DNA from 2 places in the Agromyces sp. LHK192 genome. Region 2 is predicted to be linked to the other one. Evidence: predicted binding sites of a transcription regulator. Region 2 holds the regulator's gene; the other holds the start of a gene.

Region 1 (9,102 bases), 390 kb from region 2:
TCAGCAAGGCCGAGGAGTTCTTCCAGGGCTACTTCACCGGTGAGAACCTGGAGGCCTACCAGGCCATCCGCGACACGGCGGAGTGAGGCGTCACCCGCGAGCCGCGGGTGGTGAACAGGAGCGTGGCGGGTCCCACCCGCCACGCTCCTTCGCGTCAGTCGCCCGGGTTCGCGGCGAGGCGGCGGCCCAGCGCGGACGCCGCCGCGCGGACGGCGGGCGCGACGCGCTCGGGCGCCAGCACCCCCTCGGGTCCGGCGACCGCGACGGCGGCGATCGCTGCGCCGCCCGGCGCCAGGATCGGACTGGCCGCGCAGGCACGGTCGTCGGCGCACTCGCCGAGCTCGGTCGCGACGCCGAGCCGCCGGACCTCCGCCAGCTGGCGCCGGAGCAGGTCGGGATCGCGGATGGTGCGATCGGTGCGGCCCGGCAGGCCACCGGCGAGCACCGGGTCGAGGTCATCGCGCGGCAGGTACGCCAGCATCGCCTTGCCGGTCGCGGTGGCGTGCGCCGGCAGCCGGCCGCCGATCCGGAGCAGCGGCGATCCGGTGGATTCCCCGCGCACCATCGCGATGCACACGACATCGGCGCCATCGAGCACGCTCAGGCTCACGGAGTGCCCGGTGGCGTCGCGCAGCTCGGTCATCACCGGCATCGCGATGCGCCGCAGCATCCGCGGCCGTTCGACGGTCTGGGCGAACTCGAACAGGCGCAGGCCGAGGAAGAGCCGATCGCCGTCGCGCTCGAGGAACCGCTGCGCGACGAGGTCGGCGGCGAGCCGCGAGACCGTGGACTTGGGCAGGTGCGCCCGGCGGGCCAGCTCCGACACCCCGAGGCCCTCGTCCTCGTCGCCGAACGCGTCGAAGACCGCCGTGATCCGGTCCAGCACGCTGACGGTGGCCGTCCAGTCCGCGGTGCGCATCGGCTACGCAGCCGCCACTCGCCGGCTGACGCTCGTGCCCGCGGCGCGCACGATCGGAGCGATCCGGTCCGGATCCATCCCACCGCTCGGGCCGGCGATCGAGATCGCGCCGACGACGGACCTGCCGGAGCCGAACACGGGACTCGCCACCGCGAGGATCCCCGGGTAGGAGACCTCAAGGTCGGTCGCGAGGGTCGACGACCGCACCTGGGCGAGCTCGTCGCGGAAGTGCCTCGCGTCGTCGTCGACGAGCGAGGCGGTGACGCGGTCGACGACCCGCTGGTCGGCGCAGAAGGCGAGATACGCCTTGCCGCTGGCGGTCGTCAGTGCGGGCGAGTGCATGCCGGCGCTCGTCGGCAGCATCGGCAGCCTGCCCGGCAGCGCGGCGATCGAGACCATGTCGGTGCCCTGCTGGACCCAGAGTCCCACCCGCTCGCCCGTCGCCTCGCGAAGTCGCCGGATCACCGGTGCTGCCGCGGCGAGGAGTCGGCGCGGTCGGCTCGCCCTGGCGCCCAGTTCGAACAGCCGCAGGCCGAGCTCGACGCCGGCGCCGCCTCCGACCCGTGCGAGGTACCGCTGGTCGGCCAGGTCGGCGACGAGTCGGGACGTCGTGGACTTCGGCAGCCCGACGCGTGCGGCGATGTCGGTGATCGTGGCCGGGCCGTCGCTCTCGCGGACCGCCTCGAGGATCGCGATGATGCGGTCGAGCACCGAGACCGGCGACGCCGTCGGATCGGGGGCGGTGTTCCATTCGGTGGGACTCGTCATCGAGCGACCCCTTCCAGCGGCTTGAATCATCGTCGATCGCGCTTTCGATTACGAACGTACTAGTTCGTACACTGGCGTGCAATGCTTGTCGAGGACTCACGTGGCCCCACAGAGCGGTGGGCGGGAAGGGCATCCATGCGCACATCGCCTCGCCCCCGATACCTCGTCGGGCTCGTCGGCGACGGCATCAGCGCGTCGCTGACGCCGGCGATGCACGAGGTCGAGGCGGCCGCGCTCGGCCTCGACTACGAGTACCGGGTCCACGACCTGATCGAACTCGGACGTCCTCCGAGCGACATCGGCGCCATCCTCCAGGAGGCTCGAGCGAGCGGGTACGCGGCGATGAACATCACCCACCCGTGCAAGCAGCTCGTGGTCGACCTCGTCGACGTCCTCGAGCCGGACGCCGAGCGCCTGGGTGCCGTCAACCTCGTCGTCTTCGAACCCGATCGGACCGTCGGACACAACACGGACTGGATGGGGTTCCGCGACGGGCTCGAAACGGGCCTCCCCGGAGCGTCCCTCCGACGCGTGGTGCAGATCGGATGCGGCGGCGCGGGCGCCGCGACCGCGTACGCCCTGCTCGCGGGCGGCACCGCACACCTCGATCTCCACGACCAGGACGGCGATCGCGCAGAACGCCTCATGACGCGGATGCGCACGCTCTACCCGTCGCACGAGATCGCCGCGATCGACCTCGCCGAGCTCCCCGACTCGATCGCACGCGCGAGCGGAGTGGTGCACGCCACGCCGATGGGGATGAGCCACCACCCCGGCACCGCGTTCGACCTCGACCGCCTCGCGGCGAACGCGTGGGTCGCCGACGTCGTGTACCGACCGCTCGAGACCGAACTCCTCGGCCGCGCGACCGCGCTCGGGCATCCGGTGCTCGACGGTGGACGGATGGCGGTCGGCCAGGCATGCGCTAGTCTCCGGATCATCACGGGCGTCGCACCCGACCGCGACCGGATGGAGCGGCACTTCCGCGCGCTGATCCGCGCCGAAGGGCGACCCGACGCCGGAGGGAGCGCGGAGTGACCGATCGCATCGACGACGTGCACGCGGGCACCACCGAGCGGGCGAGCCGGACGCAGCGCGACATCCTCGAGGTCGCGATCGCCGAGTTCGCGGCGAACGGCTACGCCGGCGCCAGGGTGGACGAGATCGCCGCGCGCACCCGAACCACGAAGCGCATGATCTACTACTACTTCGGCTCGAAGGAAGGCCTCTACCTCGCGGTCCTCGAGCGCGCCTACGCGCAGATCCGCCTGGTCGAACGCGGCATCCGCATCGACTCGCTCAGCCCGACCGAGGCGCTCAGGAGACTCGCGGAGGCCACCTACGTGCACCACACGACGCATCCGGAGTTCATCCAGCTCGTGAGCATCGAGAACATCCACCGGGCCGAGCACCTGCGCCGCTCCGAGACCGTGATGCGCGAGAACGTCACCGCGATCACGCTCCTCGAAGAGGTCATCGACCGCGGCGTCGAGGAGGGCGCCTTCCGCGACGACGTCGACGCGCTCGACGTGCACATGGTGATCAGCGCCTACGCGTGCTTCCACGTCGCGAACCGCCACACCTTCCAGGCCATCTTCGACCGCGACATGCTCGCTCCCGAACTGCAGGACTCGCATCGCCGCCTCATCGGCGACATGGTCGTCGCCACGATGACCGGCTCGCGCGGGTAGCGACGGCGGCCGCACCCGACGACTCAGGTGTCGCCTGAGGGCGCCTCCTCGAGCCGCCGTGTCAAGGCCCCCGCAGCCGCATGAACGACCGGCGCGAACAGCTCCGCGTCGAACACCGTCGACGTGTTCGACACCGACAGCGCGCCCACCACGTCGCCGGAGCGGTCGAACAGCCCGTGCGCGACGCACGAGACGCCGGCGAGGTACTCCCCCGCGTCCAGGGCCGGAGCGCCGCGGCCGATCCGGTCGAGCTCGACCCGCAACGCCGTCGGATCGGTGAGCGTCCGCTCCGTCCACGCCGGCAGCGGAGCCGAGAGGATCTCCTCGACGAACGCGGCCCGCGAATGCGCGAGCACCGCCTTGCCGAGCGCCGTGGCGTGCATCGGGAGGAAGGCACCGGTGTGCGCGATCACCGGTGCGGGCGCCTGGCCGCGCATCACCGCGATGCAGACCAGCTCGCGTTCGTCGCGGATCGCGACGTTGACGGTTCCGCCCGTGGTGTTGCGCAGGTTCGCCATGATCGGCAGCGCCGCACTCCGAAGCCGTCGCGGCTGCTCGGCGAGGTGGCCGAGCTCGAACAACCGCAGGCCGAGATGCAGCAGCCTGCCGTCCCGCTCGAGGTAGTTCCTGCGGACGAGGATCGCGACCAGCCGCGACACCGTCGACTTCGGCAGGCCCGCGCGCAGCGCGAGCTCCGAGATCCCCAGTCCGCGGTCGTCGGACTCGAAGGCCTCGAGCAGTGCCGTGAGGCGGTCGAGCACGCCGATCGCGTCGTCGCCGTCTGCCTCGGCCACCGGGTCAGGCCACCCGGAGCGCCAGCCGGTGCGTGAGCGCGAGTGCCGCGTGGCGGACCAGGGGCATCATCCGATCGGCGTCCATGTCGGTCTCCGGTCCGGCGACCGAGATCGCCGCCACCGGCTGGCGCTGCGCGGAGAGCACCGGGCTCGCGATCGCCATCACCCCGCGGAAGGTCTCGCACCGATCGACCGCGAGACCTTCGCCGCGGACGCGCACGAACTCCCGCTCGAGGCTTCGCCGGCGGTCGGGGTCGAGCCCGCCCAGCACGCGCCCGACGACCACCTCGTCCGACGTGAACGCGAGCACCGCCTTGCCGAGCGCGGTCGTCGCCGACGGGACCCGCACGCCCGCCCGGGACGGGCACGGCCTGAGCCGGCCCTGCACCGAGACGACCGAGAGCATGTCGCGGCCGTCCTGCACGGCGACGTTCAGGTGCTCGCCGGTCGCGTGGTACAGCTCGGCGAGCACCGGCAGGGCCGCGATGCCGAGACGACGGGGGGTGCTCGCGCGCGACCCCAGCTCGAACAGCCGCAGGCCGATCACCACGCCGTCGGCGCTCCGGGCGAGGTAGCGCTGTCGGACGAGGTCGCCGACGATCCGGGAGACCGTGGACTTCGGGATCCCCGTCGTCCGCGCGAGCTCGCTGACCGTGGTCGAGCCGTGCGCCTCGCGTGCGGCGTCGAGGACGGCGAGGATCCGGTCGAGGACCGAGACCGGCTCGGCAGTGAGAGCGGACCGCATATGCGCAGTATCGGTCGGGCTCGCGAGTACGGCAACCGAACCTCCGTGGGAGCCGGTGGATGTCCCACTGGACGGAACTTCCGGACACGGAAGGGGCCCGGGCCTCGCCGGTCGACGAGGCCCGGGCCCACGTGGCGGGAGCCGGGGAGGAGCTCCCGCGCGGGTGTCAGGCCGCGCAGAAGGGCTTGATGCCCATCGCGCTCTCGAGGCCCTCCATGACGTGCTGCTTGAACAGGTCGTCGCCGGCCAGGGGTGCATCGGTCCACGCCGCGATGTCGTGACCGAGGGTCGTGAGCCACGCCCGTCCGCCGTCGTAGTACTGGCACCAGCTCACGGGATGCGACTCGCCGTGGCCTGCCGGCGTCGCCTGGCTGGTCGCCTGGTCGACCTCGAGCAGCACGTTGACGTAGCTGGGGTACGGCGCGAGATTGTACCACTCGTCCTTGAACGCCCAGGTCCTGGGCATGAACGAGGTCGAGGCGTCCTTGCGGTTGATCCGCTCCACGGTTCCGTCGCGGTTCGGCCCGTGGTTGTAGAAGTTGGCTCCGCCGAGGAGACCCTCGTAGTACGGCCAGCTGTATTCCCTGAGTTCAACCGGTCGTTGCAACACCGGACTGTTGGAGTGAGCGTAGCTGCTCCTCGAACACCTCCGCGGGAGTCTTCCAGTCGAGACTCTTGCGTGGCCGGTTGTTGAGCGTGAGCGCGACAGCCTCGAGGTCTTCGGCACTCCAGCGCGATAGATCGGTCCCCTTCGGGAAGTACTGACGTAGCAGCCCGTTCGTGTTCTCGTTCGTCGGGCGCTGCCAGGGCGAGTGCGGGTCCGCGAAAAACACCTTCGTGCCGGTCTCGAGCGCGAACTGCGCATGTCCGGAGAGTTCTTTGCCGCGGTCCCAGGTGATCGTCTTTCGGAGCTGCTCGGGAAGCTTCGTCATCGACGTCGTCAATGCGGCGTTCATCGCCATCGCGCCGTAGCCGCCCAGCGCCGGACCGTTCTTCACCGGTGGTATCTCGCCCCAACCCTCAAGCCGAGGCAGATGCACGAGCAACGTCGAGCGGCTCCTGCGTTCGACGATCGTGCCGATCGCGGATCGGCCGGTGCCGATGATCAGGTCACCTTCCCAATGGCCGGGAACCGCGCGGTCCGCGGCCTCAGCAGGGCGCTCTGAGAACACCACATCCTCGGTGACATGCCCCTGCGGTCGGTTGCGTGCTCGCGCTCGTGGTTGCCGGAGTGCACGGCCGGTCCGCAGGCAGGCGACGAGCTCGCGTTTGAGCGCGCCACGGCCTTGGATGAAGAGCGACTGGTAGATCGCCTCGTGGCTGATGCGCATGGACTCATCATCCGGGAAGTCGACCTGCAGCCGGTGCGAGATCTGCTCCGGACTCCACGCCAGCGTCCACCGCCGGTCCTGCCGGTGCGGCTTGTTCAGTCCTTTCCATGCCGGCGGTTCCGGCCCCACGACGATCGTGCCGTCTGATCGTCGGACGTGCCCGGACAGACGCTCCTGCACGTATTCGCGCAATCTGTCGTTGGTGACGAGCTTTCCGGCCTTCGGGCGCTTCGCGGCCTGCTGAGCCTTCCACTGCGCGACCAACGCCCGGTACTCCTGCTTCCCGCTCCGTGTGGCCGCGTTGCGACGCAGCTCGCGAGAGATCGTGCCGGGATCGCGCCCGATCTTGCGCGCGATCTCACGAACTCCAACCTGCCTGGCACGAAGCAGCGCGATCTCCTCACGCTCCTCGAAGGTCAGGTAGCGCCCGGACGGCTCGGCCAATGAGATCGGCGGCATGCCCCCAGCGTGGCGAAACCATCGGGACCCGACCGGCACGGACACGCCCACCTTCAACGCCGCTTCGGCCGAAGTGATGCCCGTCGCGATCAACTTCCAGAACTGCCGCTGCACCGCCCGCGAGGGCTCTGGCCGACCGGGTGAGCGCATCGGAGGTCGTAGCGCTCGATCCGCACGCCACTGCCGACGCGCCCCTTCAGGAACGTCACTCGTCTTCGCGAACCAATCCTTCGTCGCCACTGCTGAACACCTCCACGATCAAGGTGTTGCGACGACCAGTTGAATCCACCTTCGGCGCCGAACGCGTTGTGGATCCCGACGAAGCCGCCGCCGCCGCGCACGTACTGCATGAGCGTGGTCTGCGCGGTGTCGTCGAGCGTGTCGCGGTTCGAGCTCAGGAAGACGACCGCCTGGTAGTTGTTCAGCCGGAACTGCGACAGGTCCTCCGTGTAGTCGGCGGCGATGCCCCGCTCAGCGGCCCACGCGATCATCGCGGCCTGGGCGACGTTGTCGGCGTTCAGCGGCGGGTTCAGGCCGGCCGCGAGCGGTGTGCCGAGGTGCGCGTGGCGAGGGCCCGCGGTGCGGCTCCAGATGAGGATCCGCTTCTGTTCGCCTTCGACCCAGCCGTTCCCGTAGTCGTTGTAGCACTCGGGGTCGACACCGCGGCACACGCCGTAGTCCTTGATCTCGTCGAGGTAGATCGACTCCGCCGTCACCGAGTGCCGGCCGCCGTCCCGATCGCCGCCACGGCCGTCTCGCCAGTTGCCGTCCCCCCAGTCGCCGTGGCCGCCCATGGCGGTTCCGCCGAGCGCGATCCCGGCACCGAGCGCCGCCGCCGCGACCAGGCCGGCCGCGGAGCGTATGCGTGACTTCATGTGATCTCCTTTGATCGGGTGGTGCTGACTCCTCGGCGCCGGCCACCGTCGACCCGGGGCTGAGCGGCAATCTAGGAGCGCGGCGAGCCGCGCGGCAAAGCGCGTTCCACCCAGTAGGCCGACCCGCGACATCCGCCTCGCAATCGGCGCCGGAGCAGCGTGCCGTCGGCAGAATCGCAGGGTGAGCGAGAACCTGCCGAACGGCCGCCTGCTGGTCGTGAACAAGGACGACGACACCCTCGGGATCGTCGACTTCGACCGCGGAGCCACGGTCGCGACCGTGCCGCTCATTGGCACCTCGGGGCACGAGGTCGCCGTGACGCCCGACCGGCGATCGGCCCTCGTGCCGATCTACAGCGACGCCCCGGTCGGGGTTCCCGGCATCGAGGGACGCACGATCGACGTGATCGACCTCGAGTCGGCGAACGTCATCCGCACGGTCGACCTCGGCGGCCCGGCGCGACCGCACTGCCCGATGTTCGGCGACGGATGGCTCTACGTGACCGCCGAGAGCCGGAACGCGGTGCTCGTACTCGACCCCGCAACGCTCGAGGTCGTCGGATCGATCGACACCGGCGCGGCCCAGTCGCACATGCTGGCGGTCTCCGGTGACGGCTCGATCGGATGCACGGCCAACGTCGAGCCGGGCAGCGTGAGCATCCTCGACCTGACGACGCGGAGCCTGCGGGCCGTCGTGCCGGTCGCCGCGAAGATCAACCGGATCGCCCTCTCCCCCGACGGACGCACCGCCTACACGGCCGATCAGCAGGATGCCCGTCTCGCCGTCGTCGACGTCGCCCGGGGTCGCGTCGAGCGGTGGATCGACCTCCCGGCCGTCGGATTCGGCGCCGCGCTCACCCCCTCCGGCGATCTCGTCGTCGCACTGCGATCAGCCGACGCGGTCGCCGTGGTCGATCCCTCGGCGTCGGATGCCTCGCCGACACGGCTGATCACCACTCCCCGGTGGCCGCAGATGATCGTGCTCGACCCGAGCGGGACGCACGCCTACACCGCGTGCCGCGACGACGAGGTCGCCGTCGAGATCGACCTCGCGGCCGGACGGGTCGCACGGACGGCCGCCGTCGGCCGGGATCCCGACGGGATCGCGTGGGTAGGCGGTCAGCCGCGTCCGGTCGTGTCGGCATCGGCGAGCTCCGCCTCGTGGGTCGCCGCCCACGACGCGAGCAGGTGGAGCGCGTCCGCGCTCGGCGACCCGGCGGGCGCGGTGTAGACGTTGAGCACCAGGCCGGGTTCGCTCGGAAGCTCCATCGACTCGTAGTTCAGGTCGAGGTCGCCGACGATCGGATGCCGCAACCGCTTGATGCCGCTGCGGTGGAACTTCACGTCGCGCGAAGCCCACCGTCGGCGGAACACCTCGCTCTTCGTCGACAGTTCGCCGATGAGCTGGATCAGATCAGGGTCGTGGGGGTTGCGACCGGCCTCCAGGCGCAGCATCGACGACGCGTCGTGGAGGATCTGGTCGTAGTCGCGCCAGAACTCTCGCGCTGCCGGATTCAGGT
Region 2 (9,102 bases):
GCCGCCCCCGGATCGGATGCCCCGGCGCTGGAGCCCTCGGCATCGGGGGTCTCCGATTCGGATGCCTCCGTCGCGAGCTCGTTCAGTCGCGCCGTGAGCCGCTCGGCGAGCCGACGCGAGTTCGCGAACACGATCGACGAGCGGTTCGCGAGCACCTGGTCGAGGATCGCCTCCTCGACGTGCGGCCAGATCGATCCCGTCGCGTCGTCGCTCGCCGGCAGCCGCGCCATGTCCTCGACGGGGACCACGACGCGCAGGTCGAACCGCTTCTCGCTCGGCGGTGCCACGATCTCGACCGGGGCTGCGGCGCTGAGGAACCGCGCCACCTCCTCGACCGGTCGCACCGTGGCCGACAGCCCGATACGCTGAGCGGGCTTCGGCAGGAGGGCGTCGAGGCGCTCGAGCGACAGGGCGAGGTGCGCGCCGCGCTTGGTCGCAGCGACCGCGTGGATCTCGTCGACGATCACCGTCTCGACCGCGCGCAGGGTGTCGCGTGCCTGCGACGTCAACATGAGGAACAGCGACTCGGGCGTCGTGATGAGGATGTCCGGCGGTGTGCGGAGCAGGGCGCGCCGCTCGTTCGCCGGCGTGTCACCCGACCTGACGCCGACGCTCACGTGCGGCGGCTCCAGGCCGAGCCGGTTGGACACTCGGGCGATCCCCGTCAGCGGCGCCCGGAGGTTGCGTTCGACATCGACGCCGAGCGCCTTGAGCGGCGACAGGTAGAGCACTCTGGTGCCCGCTTCCGGAGGCGGCGGCTCGGTGTGCAGCCGGTCGATGGCCGACAGGAACGCCGAGAGCGTCTTGCCCGACCCGGTCGGCGCGACCACGAGGGCGTGCGCGCCACGGCCGATGGCCTCCCACGCGGCGGACTGCACGGCCGTGGGCGCGCGGAAGGATTCCGAGAACCACGTGCGGGTGGCTTCGGAGAAGGCGTCGAGCGCGTCCACCCCTCCATCCTGCCGCGACCCGGTGACATCATGGCCGCCGGCAGGGCCGGGGTCACCCGGCGAGGGCCCGCCGCACCGCCTCGAGGGTCTCGTCGACGGCGGAGGCATCCGTCGCCCGATTGCTCATCGAGAACCTGAGGACCTCACGATCGCGCCACCGCGACGCGTGGGCGAACGCGACGCCGTCGGCATCGAGCAACCGGGCGAGCGCGACGGCCTCGCGTCCCTCGAACGCTGCGCACACCTGCGTGTACGTCACCTCGTTGAGCACCTCCGCGCCGGGCGTCGCGCGGAGGCCGTCGGCGAGGCGGACGGCGTTCGCGGCGAGGCCGTCGACGAGGGCGGCGACACCGGCACGCCCGAGCTCCCGCAGCGCGGCGTACACCGGCACGCCGCGCGCTCGGCGCGAGAGCTCGACCACCCGATCGCTCGGGTCGATCCCCTCGCCGGCCACCGGCAGGTAGTCGGCGTGCACCGAGACGGCGGACACGAGCGGGTCGGCATCCGCGACCGCCACGATGCCCGCGTCGTACGGCACGTTGAGCGTCTTGTGCGCATCCGTCGCCCACGAGTCGGCGGCCTCGACGCCCGCGACGAGGTGACGCAGGCGCGGGCTCGCCGCCGCCCAGAGCCCGAACGCGCCGTCGACGTGCACCCAGGCGCCCGCGTCGCGCGCGATCGGGATCGCCTCGGCGAACGGATCCGAGGCGCCCGAGTGCACGTTGCCCGCCTGCAGGCACACGATGACCGGGCCGTCGTGCCCGGTCCTCCGTCCGCCGCCGTGCCCCTCGAGCGCGTCGGCGAGCGCCCCGGGGAGGATCCGCCCCTCCTCGTCGCACGCGATGACCTCCGGAAGGCCGAGGCCGAGCACCCGCAGCGCGACGGCGACCGACGGATGATGTTCCGCCCCGGCGATGACCCGAACCCTCGGAGCCCCCTGGATGCCATCGCGGACGTCATCCCACCCGGCCCGTGCGAGCACGTCATGACGCGCCGCGGCGAGAGCGACCGTGTTCGCCGTCGTCGCGCCGGTCGTGAACCCGGCCGCCGTGCCGCCGGGCAGGCCCAGGAGGTCGCAGAGCCATTCGCCGGCCAGCTCCTCCACCGCGACCACCCCCGGGGTCGGCTCGCGCAGCACGGCGTTCTGATCCCAGGCGGAGACCAGCCAGTCAGCCGCGAGCGATGCCGGCGACGTGCCGCCGATGACCCACCCGTGGAAGCGCGGCGACTGCATCGCCATGAGCCCGGGGACGACCGCCGCGGCGAGCGACTCGACGACCGCGACCGAGTCCTCGCCGGCGTCCGGCAGCGCACGGCCGAGTGCGTCCTTCACGTCTTCGATCCCCGCGGACGGGGCGATCGGGCGCTCCGCGACGCCGTCGAGCCAATCCTCCGCCGCGCGCGCCGCGACGGCCAGCGGACCCCGGTACTGCGCGCCGAACGCGGACGACGGCTCCATCGCTCCACCCCCGCGCGCATCTTCCCGCGGCAGCCGGCGGTCGGCAACCCCTCCGGACCCGGAAGCGAGCCCCTCAGCCGCGGTCGGCGGCGACGAGCTTCACGGCCAGCGAGTCGACGCCCGCCGCGATCGCGTCGTCCTCCGACCAGCGTCGGGCGAGGCGCGCCGTCGTCGCGTCGAGCTCGGCACGGGTGAGCCCGGCGACGAGGGTCAGACGGACGACCAGCTCCGGCCCCGCGAGGCGCGCCTGCGGATCGCCCGGCAGGAGATCGACGCCGAGTACCGCGAGCTCGGTGCCGATCGAGCGTTCGAACGCGGCGCGGATCACCGGAGCGGCGAACGGCGGATGCCACGGCATCGACTGCGCGACCGCCCACACCGCCGGGCGCCGGAGCACGAACTCGTCGTCGGGGGATCCCGCGTCGAGCACGACGAGGTCGGTACCGTCGTCGGCCGCGGCGAGCGCGACGCGCACCCCGTCCGCCGGCACCGGCCGAGCCTTCGGATTCCACCGCGACATGGTCGCGACCGACGAGAAGACCGGCAGGACCTTACGGCCGTCGGGGCCCGCGACCGTCACGATCGAGAGCTCCTGGCTCTTCTCGACGGCATGCCCGTGCGCACCGATCTCCGTGCCGCCGTCACCGAGTTCCGCGAGCAGCGGGATCAGCAGTCGCGATCGCGCGAACGCCTCGACGACCGACTCCTGGTCACCTGGGCCGTCGCGGAATCGTCGCACCGCCGCGGCGAGCGCCGGCGGCGCGCTCCCGTCGTCGGCGGCGTGCCGGTTCGCATCGAAGGACCGACCGGCCCACGGGTTGCCGGCCGAGTCGGTCGCTCCACCGGGCTCGGCCGCACCGGGCTCGTTCGCGGCGTGCTCGTTTGCGCCGGCCGGTTCCGATCCCGCCGGCACCGGGTCAGTGCGAGGCGACATCCAGCGCCTCGGGCAGCGTGAACGCTCCCGCGTACAGCGCCTTGCCGACGATCGCACCCTCGACGCCCAGCGGCACGAGTTCGCGAAGGGCGGCGATGTCGTCGAGGCTCGACACGCCGCCGGACGCGACGACGGGCCGGCGGGTGCGCTCGGTGATCTGGCGCAGCAGGTCGAGGTTGGGGCCCTGCAGCGTGCCGTCCTTCGTCACGTCCGTGACGACGTACCGGGCGGCCCCCGCCTCCTCGAGGCGGTCCATGACCTGCCAGAGGTCGCCGCCGTCCTTGGTCCAACCGCGGGCGGCGAGCGTGGTGCCACGCACATCGAGCCCCACGGCGATGGCCTCGCCGTACTGGGCGATGACGGATGCCGCCCACTCCGGGTTCTCGAGCGCGGCGGTGCCGAGGTTGATGCGCTTCGCGCCGATCTCGAGCGCGTGCTCGAGGGAGGCGTCGTCGCGGATGCCGCCGGACAGTTCGACGTTCACGCCGCGCACCTGGCGGATGACCTTCTTCAGGATGCCGGCGTTCGAACCGCGGCCGAAGGCGGCGTCGAGGTCGACGAGGTGGATCCACTCCGCGCCCTGGTCGGCCCAGTCGGCGGCTGCGTCGACCGGGTCGCCGTAGTTCGTCTCGGTTCCGGCCTCCCCCTTCGTCAGCCGGACGGCCTTGCCGCCTGCGACGTCGACGGCCGGCAGCAGCACCAGCCGGGGGGTCTTGTTGAACTCACTCATCACTGTCCTCGGATCGGGAAGCCGCACGTTGACGTGCGACCTTCGGCACAGTCACAGCATCCTAGTCCCGGAGCGTCCCGATCCAATTGCCGAGGAGACGGATGCCAGCATCCGACGACTTCTCCGGATGGAACTGGGTCGCCGACAGCGGGCCGTTCTCGACCGCGGCGAGGAACCTGCCGCCGTGCTCGGACCAGGTGACGCTGGGTTCCGGGAACGGCGGCGAGACATCGAGCGTCCACTCCTGCGCGGCGTACGAGTGGACGAAGTAGAAGCGCTCGTGCTCGATTCCGGCGAACAGCGCGCTGCCTTCCCCCGGCTCGACCGTGTTCCACCCCATGTGCGGCAGCACCTCGGCGGGCAGGGCGCTGACGACGCCCGGCCATTCCCCGAGGCCCTCGGTGTCGACGCCGAACTCCACGCCGCGCTCGAAGAACACCTGCATGCCGACGCAGACGCCCAGGACGGGCCGCCCGCCCGCGAGCCGGCGGTCGATGAGCTCGTCACCGCGTACCGCGCGCAGCTGCTCCATGACGGCCCTGAAGGCGCCGACGCCCGGCACGAAGAGGCCGTCCGCCTCCATGACCGCGGTGCGATCCGCCGTCACCTGCACCTCCGCGCCGGCACGCTCGAGCGCCTTCGCCGCGGAGTGGATGTTGCCCGAACCGTAGTCGAGCACCACGACGCGCCGAGCTCTCGTCACAGGGCGCCCTTCGTCGAGGGGATGCCGACCACGAGCGGGTCGTACGCCTTCGCCTGGCGGAACGCGCGCGCGAACGCCTTGAACTCCGCCTCGGCGATGTGGTGCGGGTCGCGGCCGCCGAGCACGTTGACGTGCACCGTGAGGGCGGCGTTGAACGTGATCGCCTCGAATACGTGTCGCACCATCGAACCGGTGAAGTGCCCGCCGATGAGGTGGTGCTCGAAGCCGGCGGGCTCGCCGGTGTGCACGAGGTACGGGCGGCCCGAGATGTCGACGACGGCCTGGGCGAGCGCTTCGTCGAGCGGGACGAGTGCGTCGCCGTACCGCGAGATGCCTGTCTTGTCGCCGAGCGCCTGGCGGATCGCCGTGCCGAGGGCGATGCCGACGTCCTCCACCGTGTGGTGGACGTCGATGTGGATGTCACCGCTGGCGCGCACCGTGAGGTCGGTGAGCGAGTGCTTCGCGAACGCGGTGAGCATGTGGTCGTAGAACGGCACGCCGGTCTCGAGGTCGCTGCTGCCGGTGCCGTCGAGGTCGATCGACAGGTCGATGCTCGACTCGCTCGTCTCCCGCTGCACGCGAGCGGTGCGGTGGGGCTTCGGAGTGGTCATGCCGTCATCCTATTCGGCGCGAAGAGGGCGATCGCCTCGAGGAAGGCCGTGGTCTCCGCCTCGGTGCCGGCCGTGACGCGGAGGCATCCGTCGATGCCGATCTCGCGGATGAGGATGCCGCGCGCGAGCAGTCCCTCGAACACCGCGCGCGGGTCGTCGACGCCGCCGAAGAGCACGAAGTTCGCGCCGCTGCGGTAGGGCCGGAAGCCGAGCGCGCCGAGTTCGACGACGATGCGCTCGCGTTGCCCGCGGATCTCGTCGACCATCGCCAGCATCTGGTCGGCGTGCGCGAGCGCGCCGAGCGCGGCCGCCTGCGTCAGGGCCGACAGATGGTACGGGAGCCGCACGAGCCGGAGCGCGTCGATCGCCGCCGGGTCGCCGGCCAGGTAGCCGACCCGCGCGCCCGCGAAGGCGAACGCCTTGCTCATGGTCCGCGACACGAGCAGTCTCGGCCGGCCCGGCAGCAGGCTGAGCGCGCTCGGCGTGCCGGGATCGGCGAACTCGAAGTACGCCTCGTCGACCACGACGATGCCCCGCGCGGCGTCGACGACGGCCTCGACCGTCGCGAGCGACGCCGGGGTGCCGGTCGGGTTGTTCGGTGCGCAGAGCAGCACGATGTCGGGGTCGTGCTTCCGGATCGCCGCCACGGCGGTCTCGGGCGTCAGCTCGAAGTCGGCGTCTCGCGGCGCGTCGATCCACGCGGTTCCGGTGCCGGCCGACAGCAGCGAGTACATCGAGTACGTCGGCGCGAAGCCGAGGGCGCTTCGACCGGGACCGCCGAAGGCCTGCAGCACGTGCTGGAGCACCTCGTTCGACCCGTTCGCGGCCCAGACCTGTTCGGGCGCGAGGCCGTGTCCGAGGTACCGGGCGAATGCAGCGCGCAGTTCGGTGAACTCGCGGTCGGGGTACCGGTTGAGTCCGAGGATCGCCGACGCGACGCGCGACACGATGTCGTGCGCGACCGCCTCCGGGATGGGATGCGTGTTCTCGTTCACGTTCAACGCCACGGGCACGACCTTCTGCGGTGCCCCGTAGGGCATCTGACCGCGAAGGTCGTCTCGGATGGGGAGATCGTCGAGACTCGTCACCTGCTCAATGGTAGACGCGGCGCGAGAGGTGGGACGCCCTGCGACGTGCGGTCGGGCTGCGCCGGGAGCACTGCCGTCAGCGCCCCGCAGGCAGCGCGAGTTCCTGCCCCGGCTGCACGATCGGCGACTCGAGTCCGTTGATGCGGAGGATGTCGGCGATGACCTCGCGCGGGTCGTCGTCGGGGGCGATCATGACCGCGAGTTCCCAGAGGGTGTCGCCGGCACCGACCGTGACGGTCTGCAGCGCTCCGCCCCCGGATGCTCCCCCGGCGGCGGCGGGCCCCGACCCGAGCACCGACACGAGCGTCCAGATCACGAGCGGCAGCGCCCCGAGCGTCGTGAACACGAGTCGCCCACGACGGGTGAGTCGCAGGCGCGTCCGCGGTGCCGTTCCGGTGGGTGCGAGCCCGTCGAATGCGGTCGGTGCGCTGGCGATGCTCATGATTCCTCCCGTGCCCTCCGTGTGTGGATCCCGGCTGGATCCGTATCCGGCGCTCGGCCGGGAGCGCCGGATACGAATCTCTGTTCCGAATATATCTTCGAATGTTCGAACTGGCAAGCGTCGACCTCCGTCCGGACTCGGCTGCCGATCGGGCGACACGCTCGAACAGATGTTTGTCGCTCGCCCGTTCGGCGGATACAGTTTCGAATGTCCGACTCCAGTCGAACACCGACCACCGACATCGACCGCCGAGCAGCGTGATCCGGCCGATGGACGCCGATGAGGTCGTCGCCGGCACCGACCGCCGACGGCCGTGACGAGGGGCTCAACGTGACCACCGACATCGACCGCACTCCCGATGCGGGCACCCGCCGGCGCAAGTCGCTGTCGCCGAAGCAGGTGGCGATCCTCGAGGTGATCCAGCGCTCGGTCGCCGGGCGCGGCTACCCGCCGAGCATGCGGGAGATCGGCGACGCGGTCGGGCTCTCGTCGCTGTCGAGCGTCACCCACCAGCTCAACCAGCTCGAGCTCGCCGGTTACCTCCGCCGTGACCCGAACCGGCCTCGCGCGCTCGAGGTGCTCATCGAGCTGCCGGGCGGTGAGGCGCGCGTGCCGACGATCGGGACCGCCGCGCCCGTCGGCGACGCCGCGATGGTCCCGCTCGTCGGCCGCATCGCCGCCGGCGTGCCGATCACGGCCGAGCAGCAGGTCGAGGAGGTCTTCCCCCTCCCCCGTCAACTCGTCGGCAAGGGCGAACTGTTCATCCTGAAGGTGGTCGGCGACTCGATGATCGACGCGGCCATCTGCGACGGCGACTGGGTCGTCGTCCGTTCGCAGAAGACGGCCGAGAACGGCGAGATCGTCGCGGCGATGCTCGACGGTGAGGCGACCGTCAAGGTCTTCCGCCAGCGCGACGGCCACACCTGGCTGCTGCCGCGGAACAGCGCGTTCGAGCCGATCCTCGGCGACGCCGCCGAGGTGCTCGGCAAGGTCGTCGCCGTGCTGCGCACGGTCTGAGCTCCGGCCCGTCCGGCGCCGGCGTCGACGAACGGCCCCTCCGCCGGATCAGCTGCCGCCGACCGGCGCTCCGATCCGCGGTCCGACGTGACCGGCCTGCGCCGGAAGGCCCCGCAGCCAGCCCAGCACGGCGTCCATGAACCCGGCGTGGTCGTCGCGGAACACCGTGTGCCCGGTGCCGCGCACGGTCTGCACGGTCATGCCCTGGCGACGCATCCGGTTCGCGACCTGCTCGGTGATGAGCAGGCTCTTCTCGGCGAGCAGCACGAGGCTCGGCGCGACCAGCCGCACCGGAGGAACGAGCGGGCGCGTGTCCGCGAAGCCGAGGACCGTGCGCTTGTCCCAGTCGCGCAGGGTCGCGAGCTCGATCTCGACGTCCTCGGCGTGCCACTTGGGGTTCATCTTCACGAGTGCCGTCCGACGCGGGCGCGGTGCGATCGCGAAGAAGAGCTTGAACGCGAGTCCGCGCAGGCCGCCCGGAAACGCGAACGCCGGGTCGATGTAGATCGCCGCGCGCGGGGCGAGCCGGTCGGCCACGAGGCTCGCGACCAGTCCGCCGAGCGAGTGGCCCATCACGACGTCGGGGGCGCCGCCGAGGAGCGGCTCCAATGTCTCGACCACGTCGTCGGCCCAGGCCGACGGCGAGTACCGCCGGGCTCGGGGGCTGCGGCCGTGTCCGGCCAGGTCGACGGCGAACACCCGGAATCCGTGCGACTCGAGCTCGGCCGTCACGCGATGCCAGGCACGCGAGTCCGACATGATGCCGTGGATGAGGACGGCCGTACGGGGACCGCGCCCGGATTCGGTCACCGCGAGCTGCATGCCGAGCACGCTACCTCGCCGACCTGAGCGGAAGCCGCCAAGCGGCGGTGCGCACGATGTGCATCGTGCGCACCGCCGCTCGCCGGCGGAATGCGTCGGCGACGGCTTGCGTCGGCGACGGCTTGCGTCAGCCGCCGACCGAGGCGCCCTCGCGGACCGCACGCGTCGCGGCGATGATGTGCTCGAGCGACGCGACGGTCTCCTCGTATCCGCGCGTCTTGAGGCCGCAGTCGGGGTTCACCCACAGACGGGATGCCGGGATCTCGGCGACGGCACGCTCGAGCAGGCCCTGCACCTCGTCGATGCTGGGCACTCGCGGGGAGTGGATGTCGTAGACGCCCGGGCC

Evidence for each region. The regulator LexA, encoded in region 2, represses DNA repair genes until DNA is damaged. The targets are predictions, from matches to a motif close to TCGAACANNTGTTCGA.
Region 1: a site for LexA is predicted at 1,720-1,735, ahead of ELQ40_RS09510 (shikimate dehydrogenase). Genes of this name have one in related genera too.

What each region holds. Positions count from the first base shown of each region.
Region 1 is NZ_CP034753.1:2,119,110-2,128,211, forward strand. Features, by position in the region: gene dctP (TRAP transporter substrate-binding protein DctP) at 1-86, shown strand, start outside; gene ELQ40_RS09500 (IclR family transcriptional regulator) at 155-919, opposite strand; gene ELQ40_RS09505 (IclR family transcriptional regulator) at 923-1,687, opposite strand; gene ELQ40_RS09510 (shikimate dehydrogenase) at 1,823-2,725, shown strand; gene ELQ40_RS09515 (TetR/AcrR family transcriptional regulator) at 2,722-3,378, shown strand; gene ELQ40_RS09520 (IclR family transcriptional regulator) at 3,402-4,172, opposite strand; gene ELQ40_RS09525 (IclR family transcriptional regulator) at 4,177-4,917, opposite strand; gene ELQ40_RS09530 (ThuA domain-containing protein) at 5,084-5,524, opposite strand; gene ELQ40_RS09535 (IS30 family transposase) at 5,508-6,707, opposite strand; gene ELQ40_RS09540 (ThuA domain-containing protein) at 6,797-7,582, opposite strand; gene ELQ40_RS09545 (hypothetical protein) at 7,764-8,813, shown strand; gene ELQ40_RS09550 (helix-turn-helix transcriptional regulator) at 8,702-9,102, opposite strand, start outside.
Region 2 is NZ_CP034753.1:1,729,474-1,738,575, reverse strand. Features, by position in the region: gene ELQ40_RS07745 (ATP-dependent helicase) at 1-1,058, opposite strand, end outside; gene ELQ40_RS07740 (pyridoxal-dependent decarboxylase) at 1,003-2,409, opposite strand; gene ELQ40_RS07735 (SseB family protein) at 2,483-3,343, opposite strand; gene priA (bifunctional 1-(5-phosphoribosyl)-5-((5-phosphoribosylamino)methylideneamino)imidazole-4-carboxamide isomerase/phosphoribosylanthranilate isomerase PriA) at 3,327-4,073, opposite strand; gene hisH (imidazole glycerol phosphate synthase subunit HisH) at 4,135-4,776, opposite strand; gene hisB (imidazoleglycerol-phosphate dehydratase HisB) at 4,773-5,387, opposite strand; gene ELQ40_RS07715 (histidinol-phosphate transaminase) at 5,384-6,475, opposite strand; gene ELQ40_RS07710 (LysM peptidoglycan-binding domain-containing protein) at 6,552-6,917, opposite strand; gene lexA (transcriptional repressor LexA) at 7,197-7,934, shown strand; gene ELQ40_RS07700 (alpha/beta fold hydrolase) at 7,983-8,756, opposite strand; gene metE (5-methyltetrahydropteroyltriglutamate--homocysteine S-methyltransferase) at 8,884-9,102, opposite strand, start outside.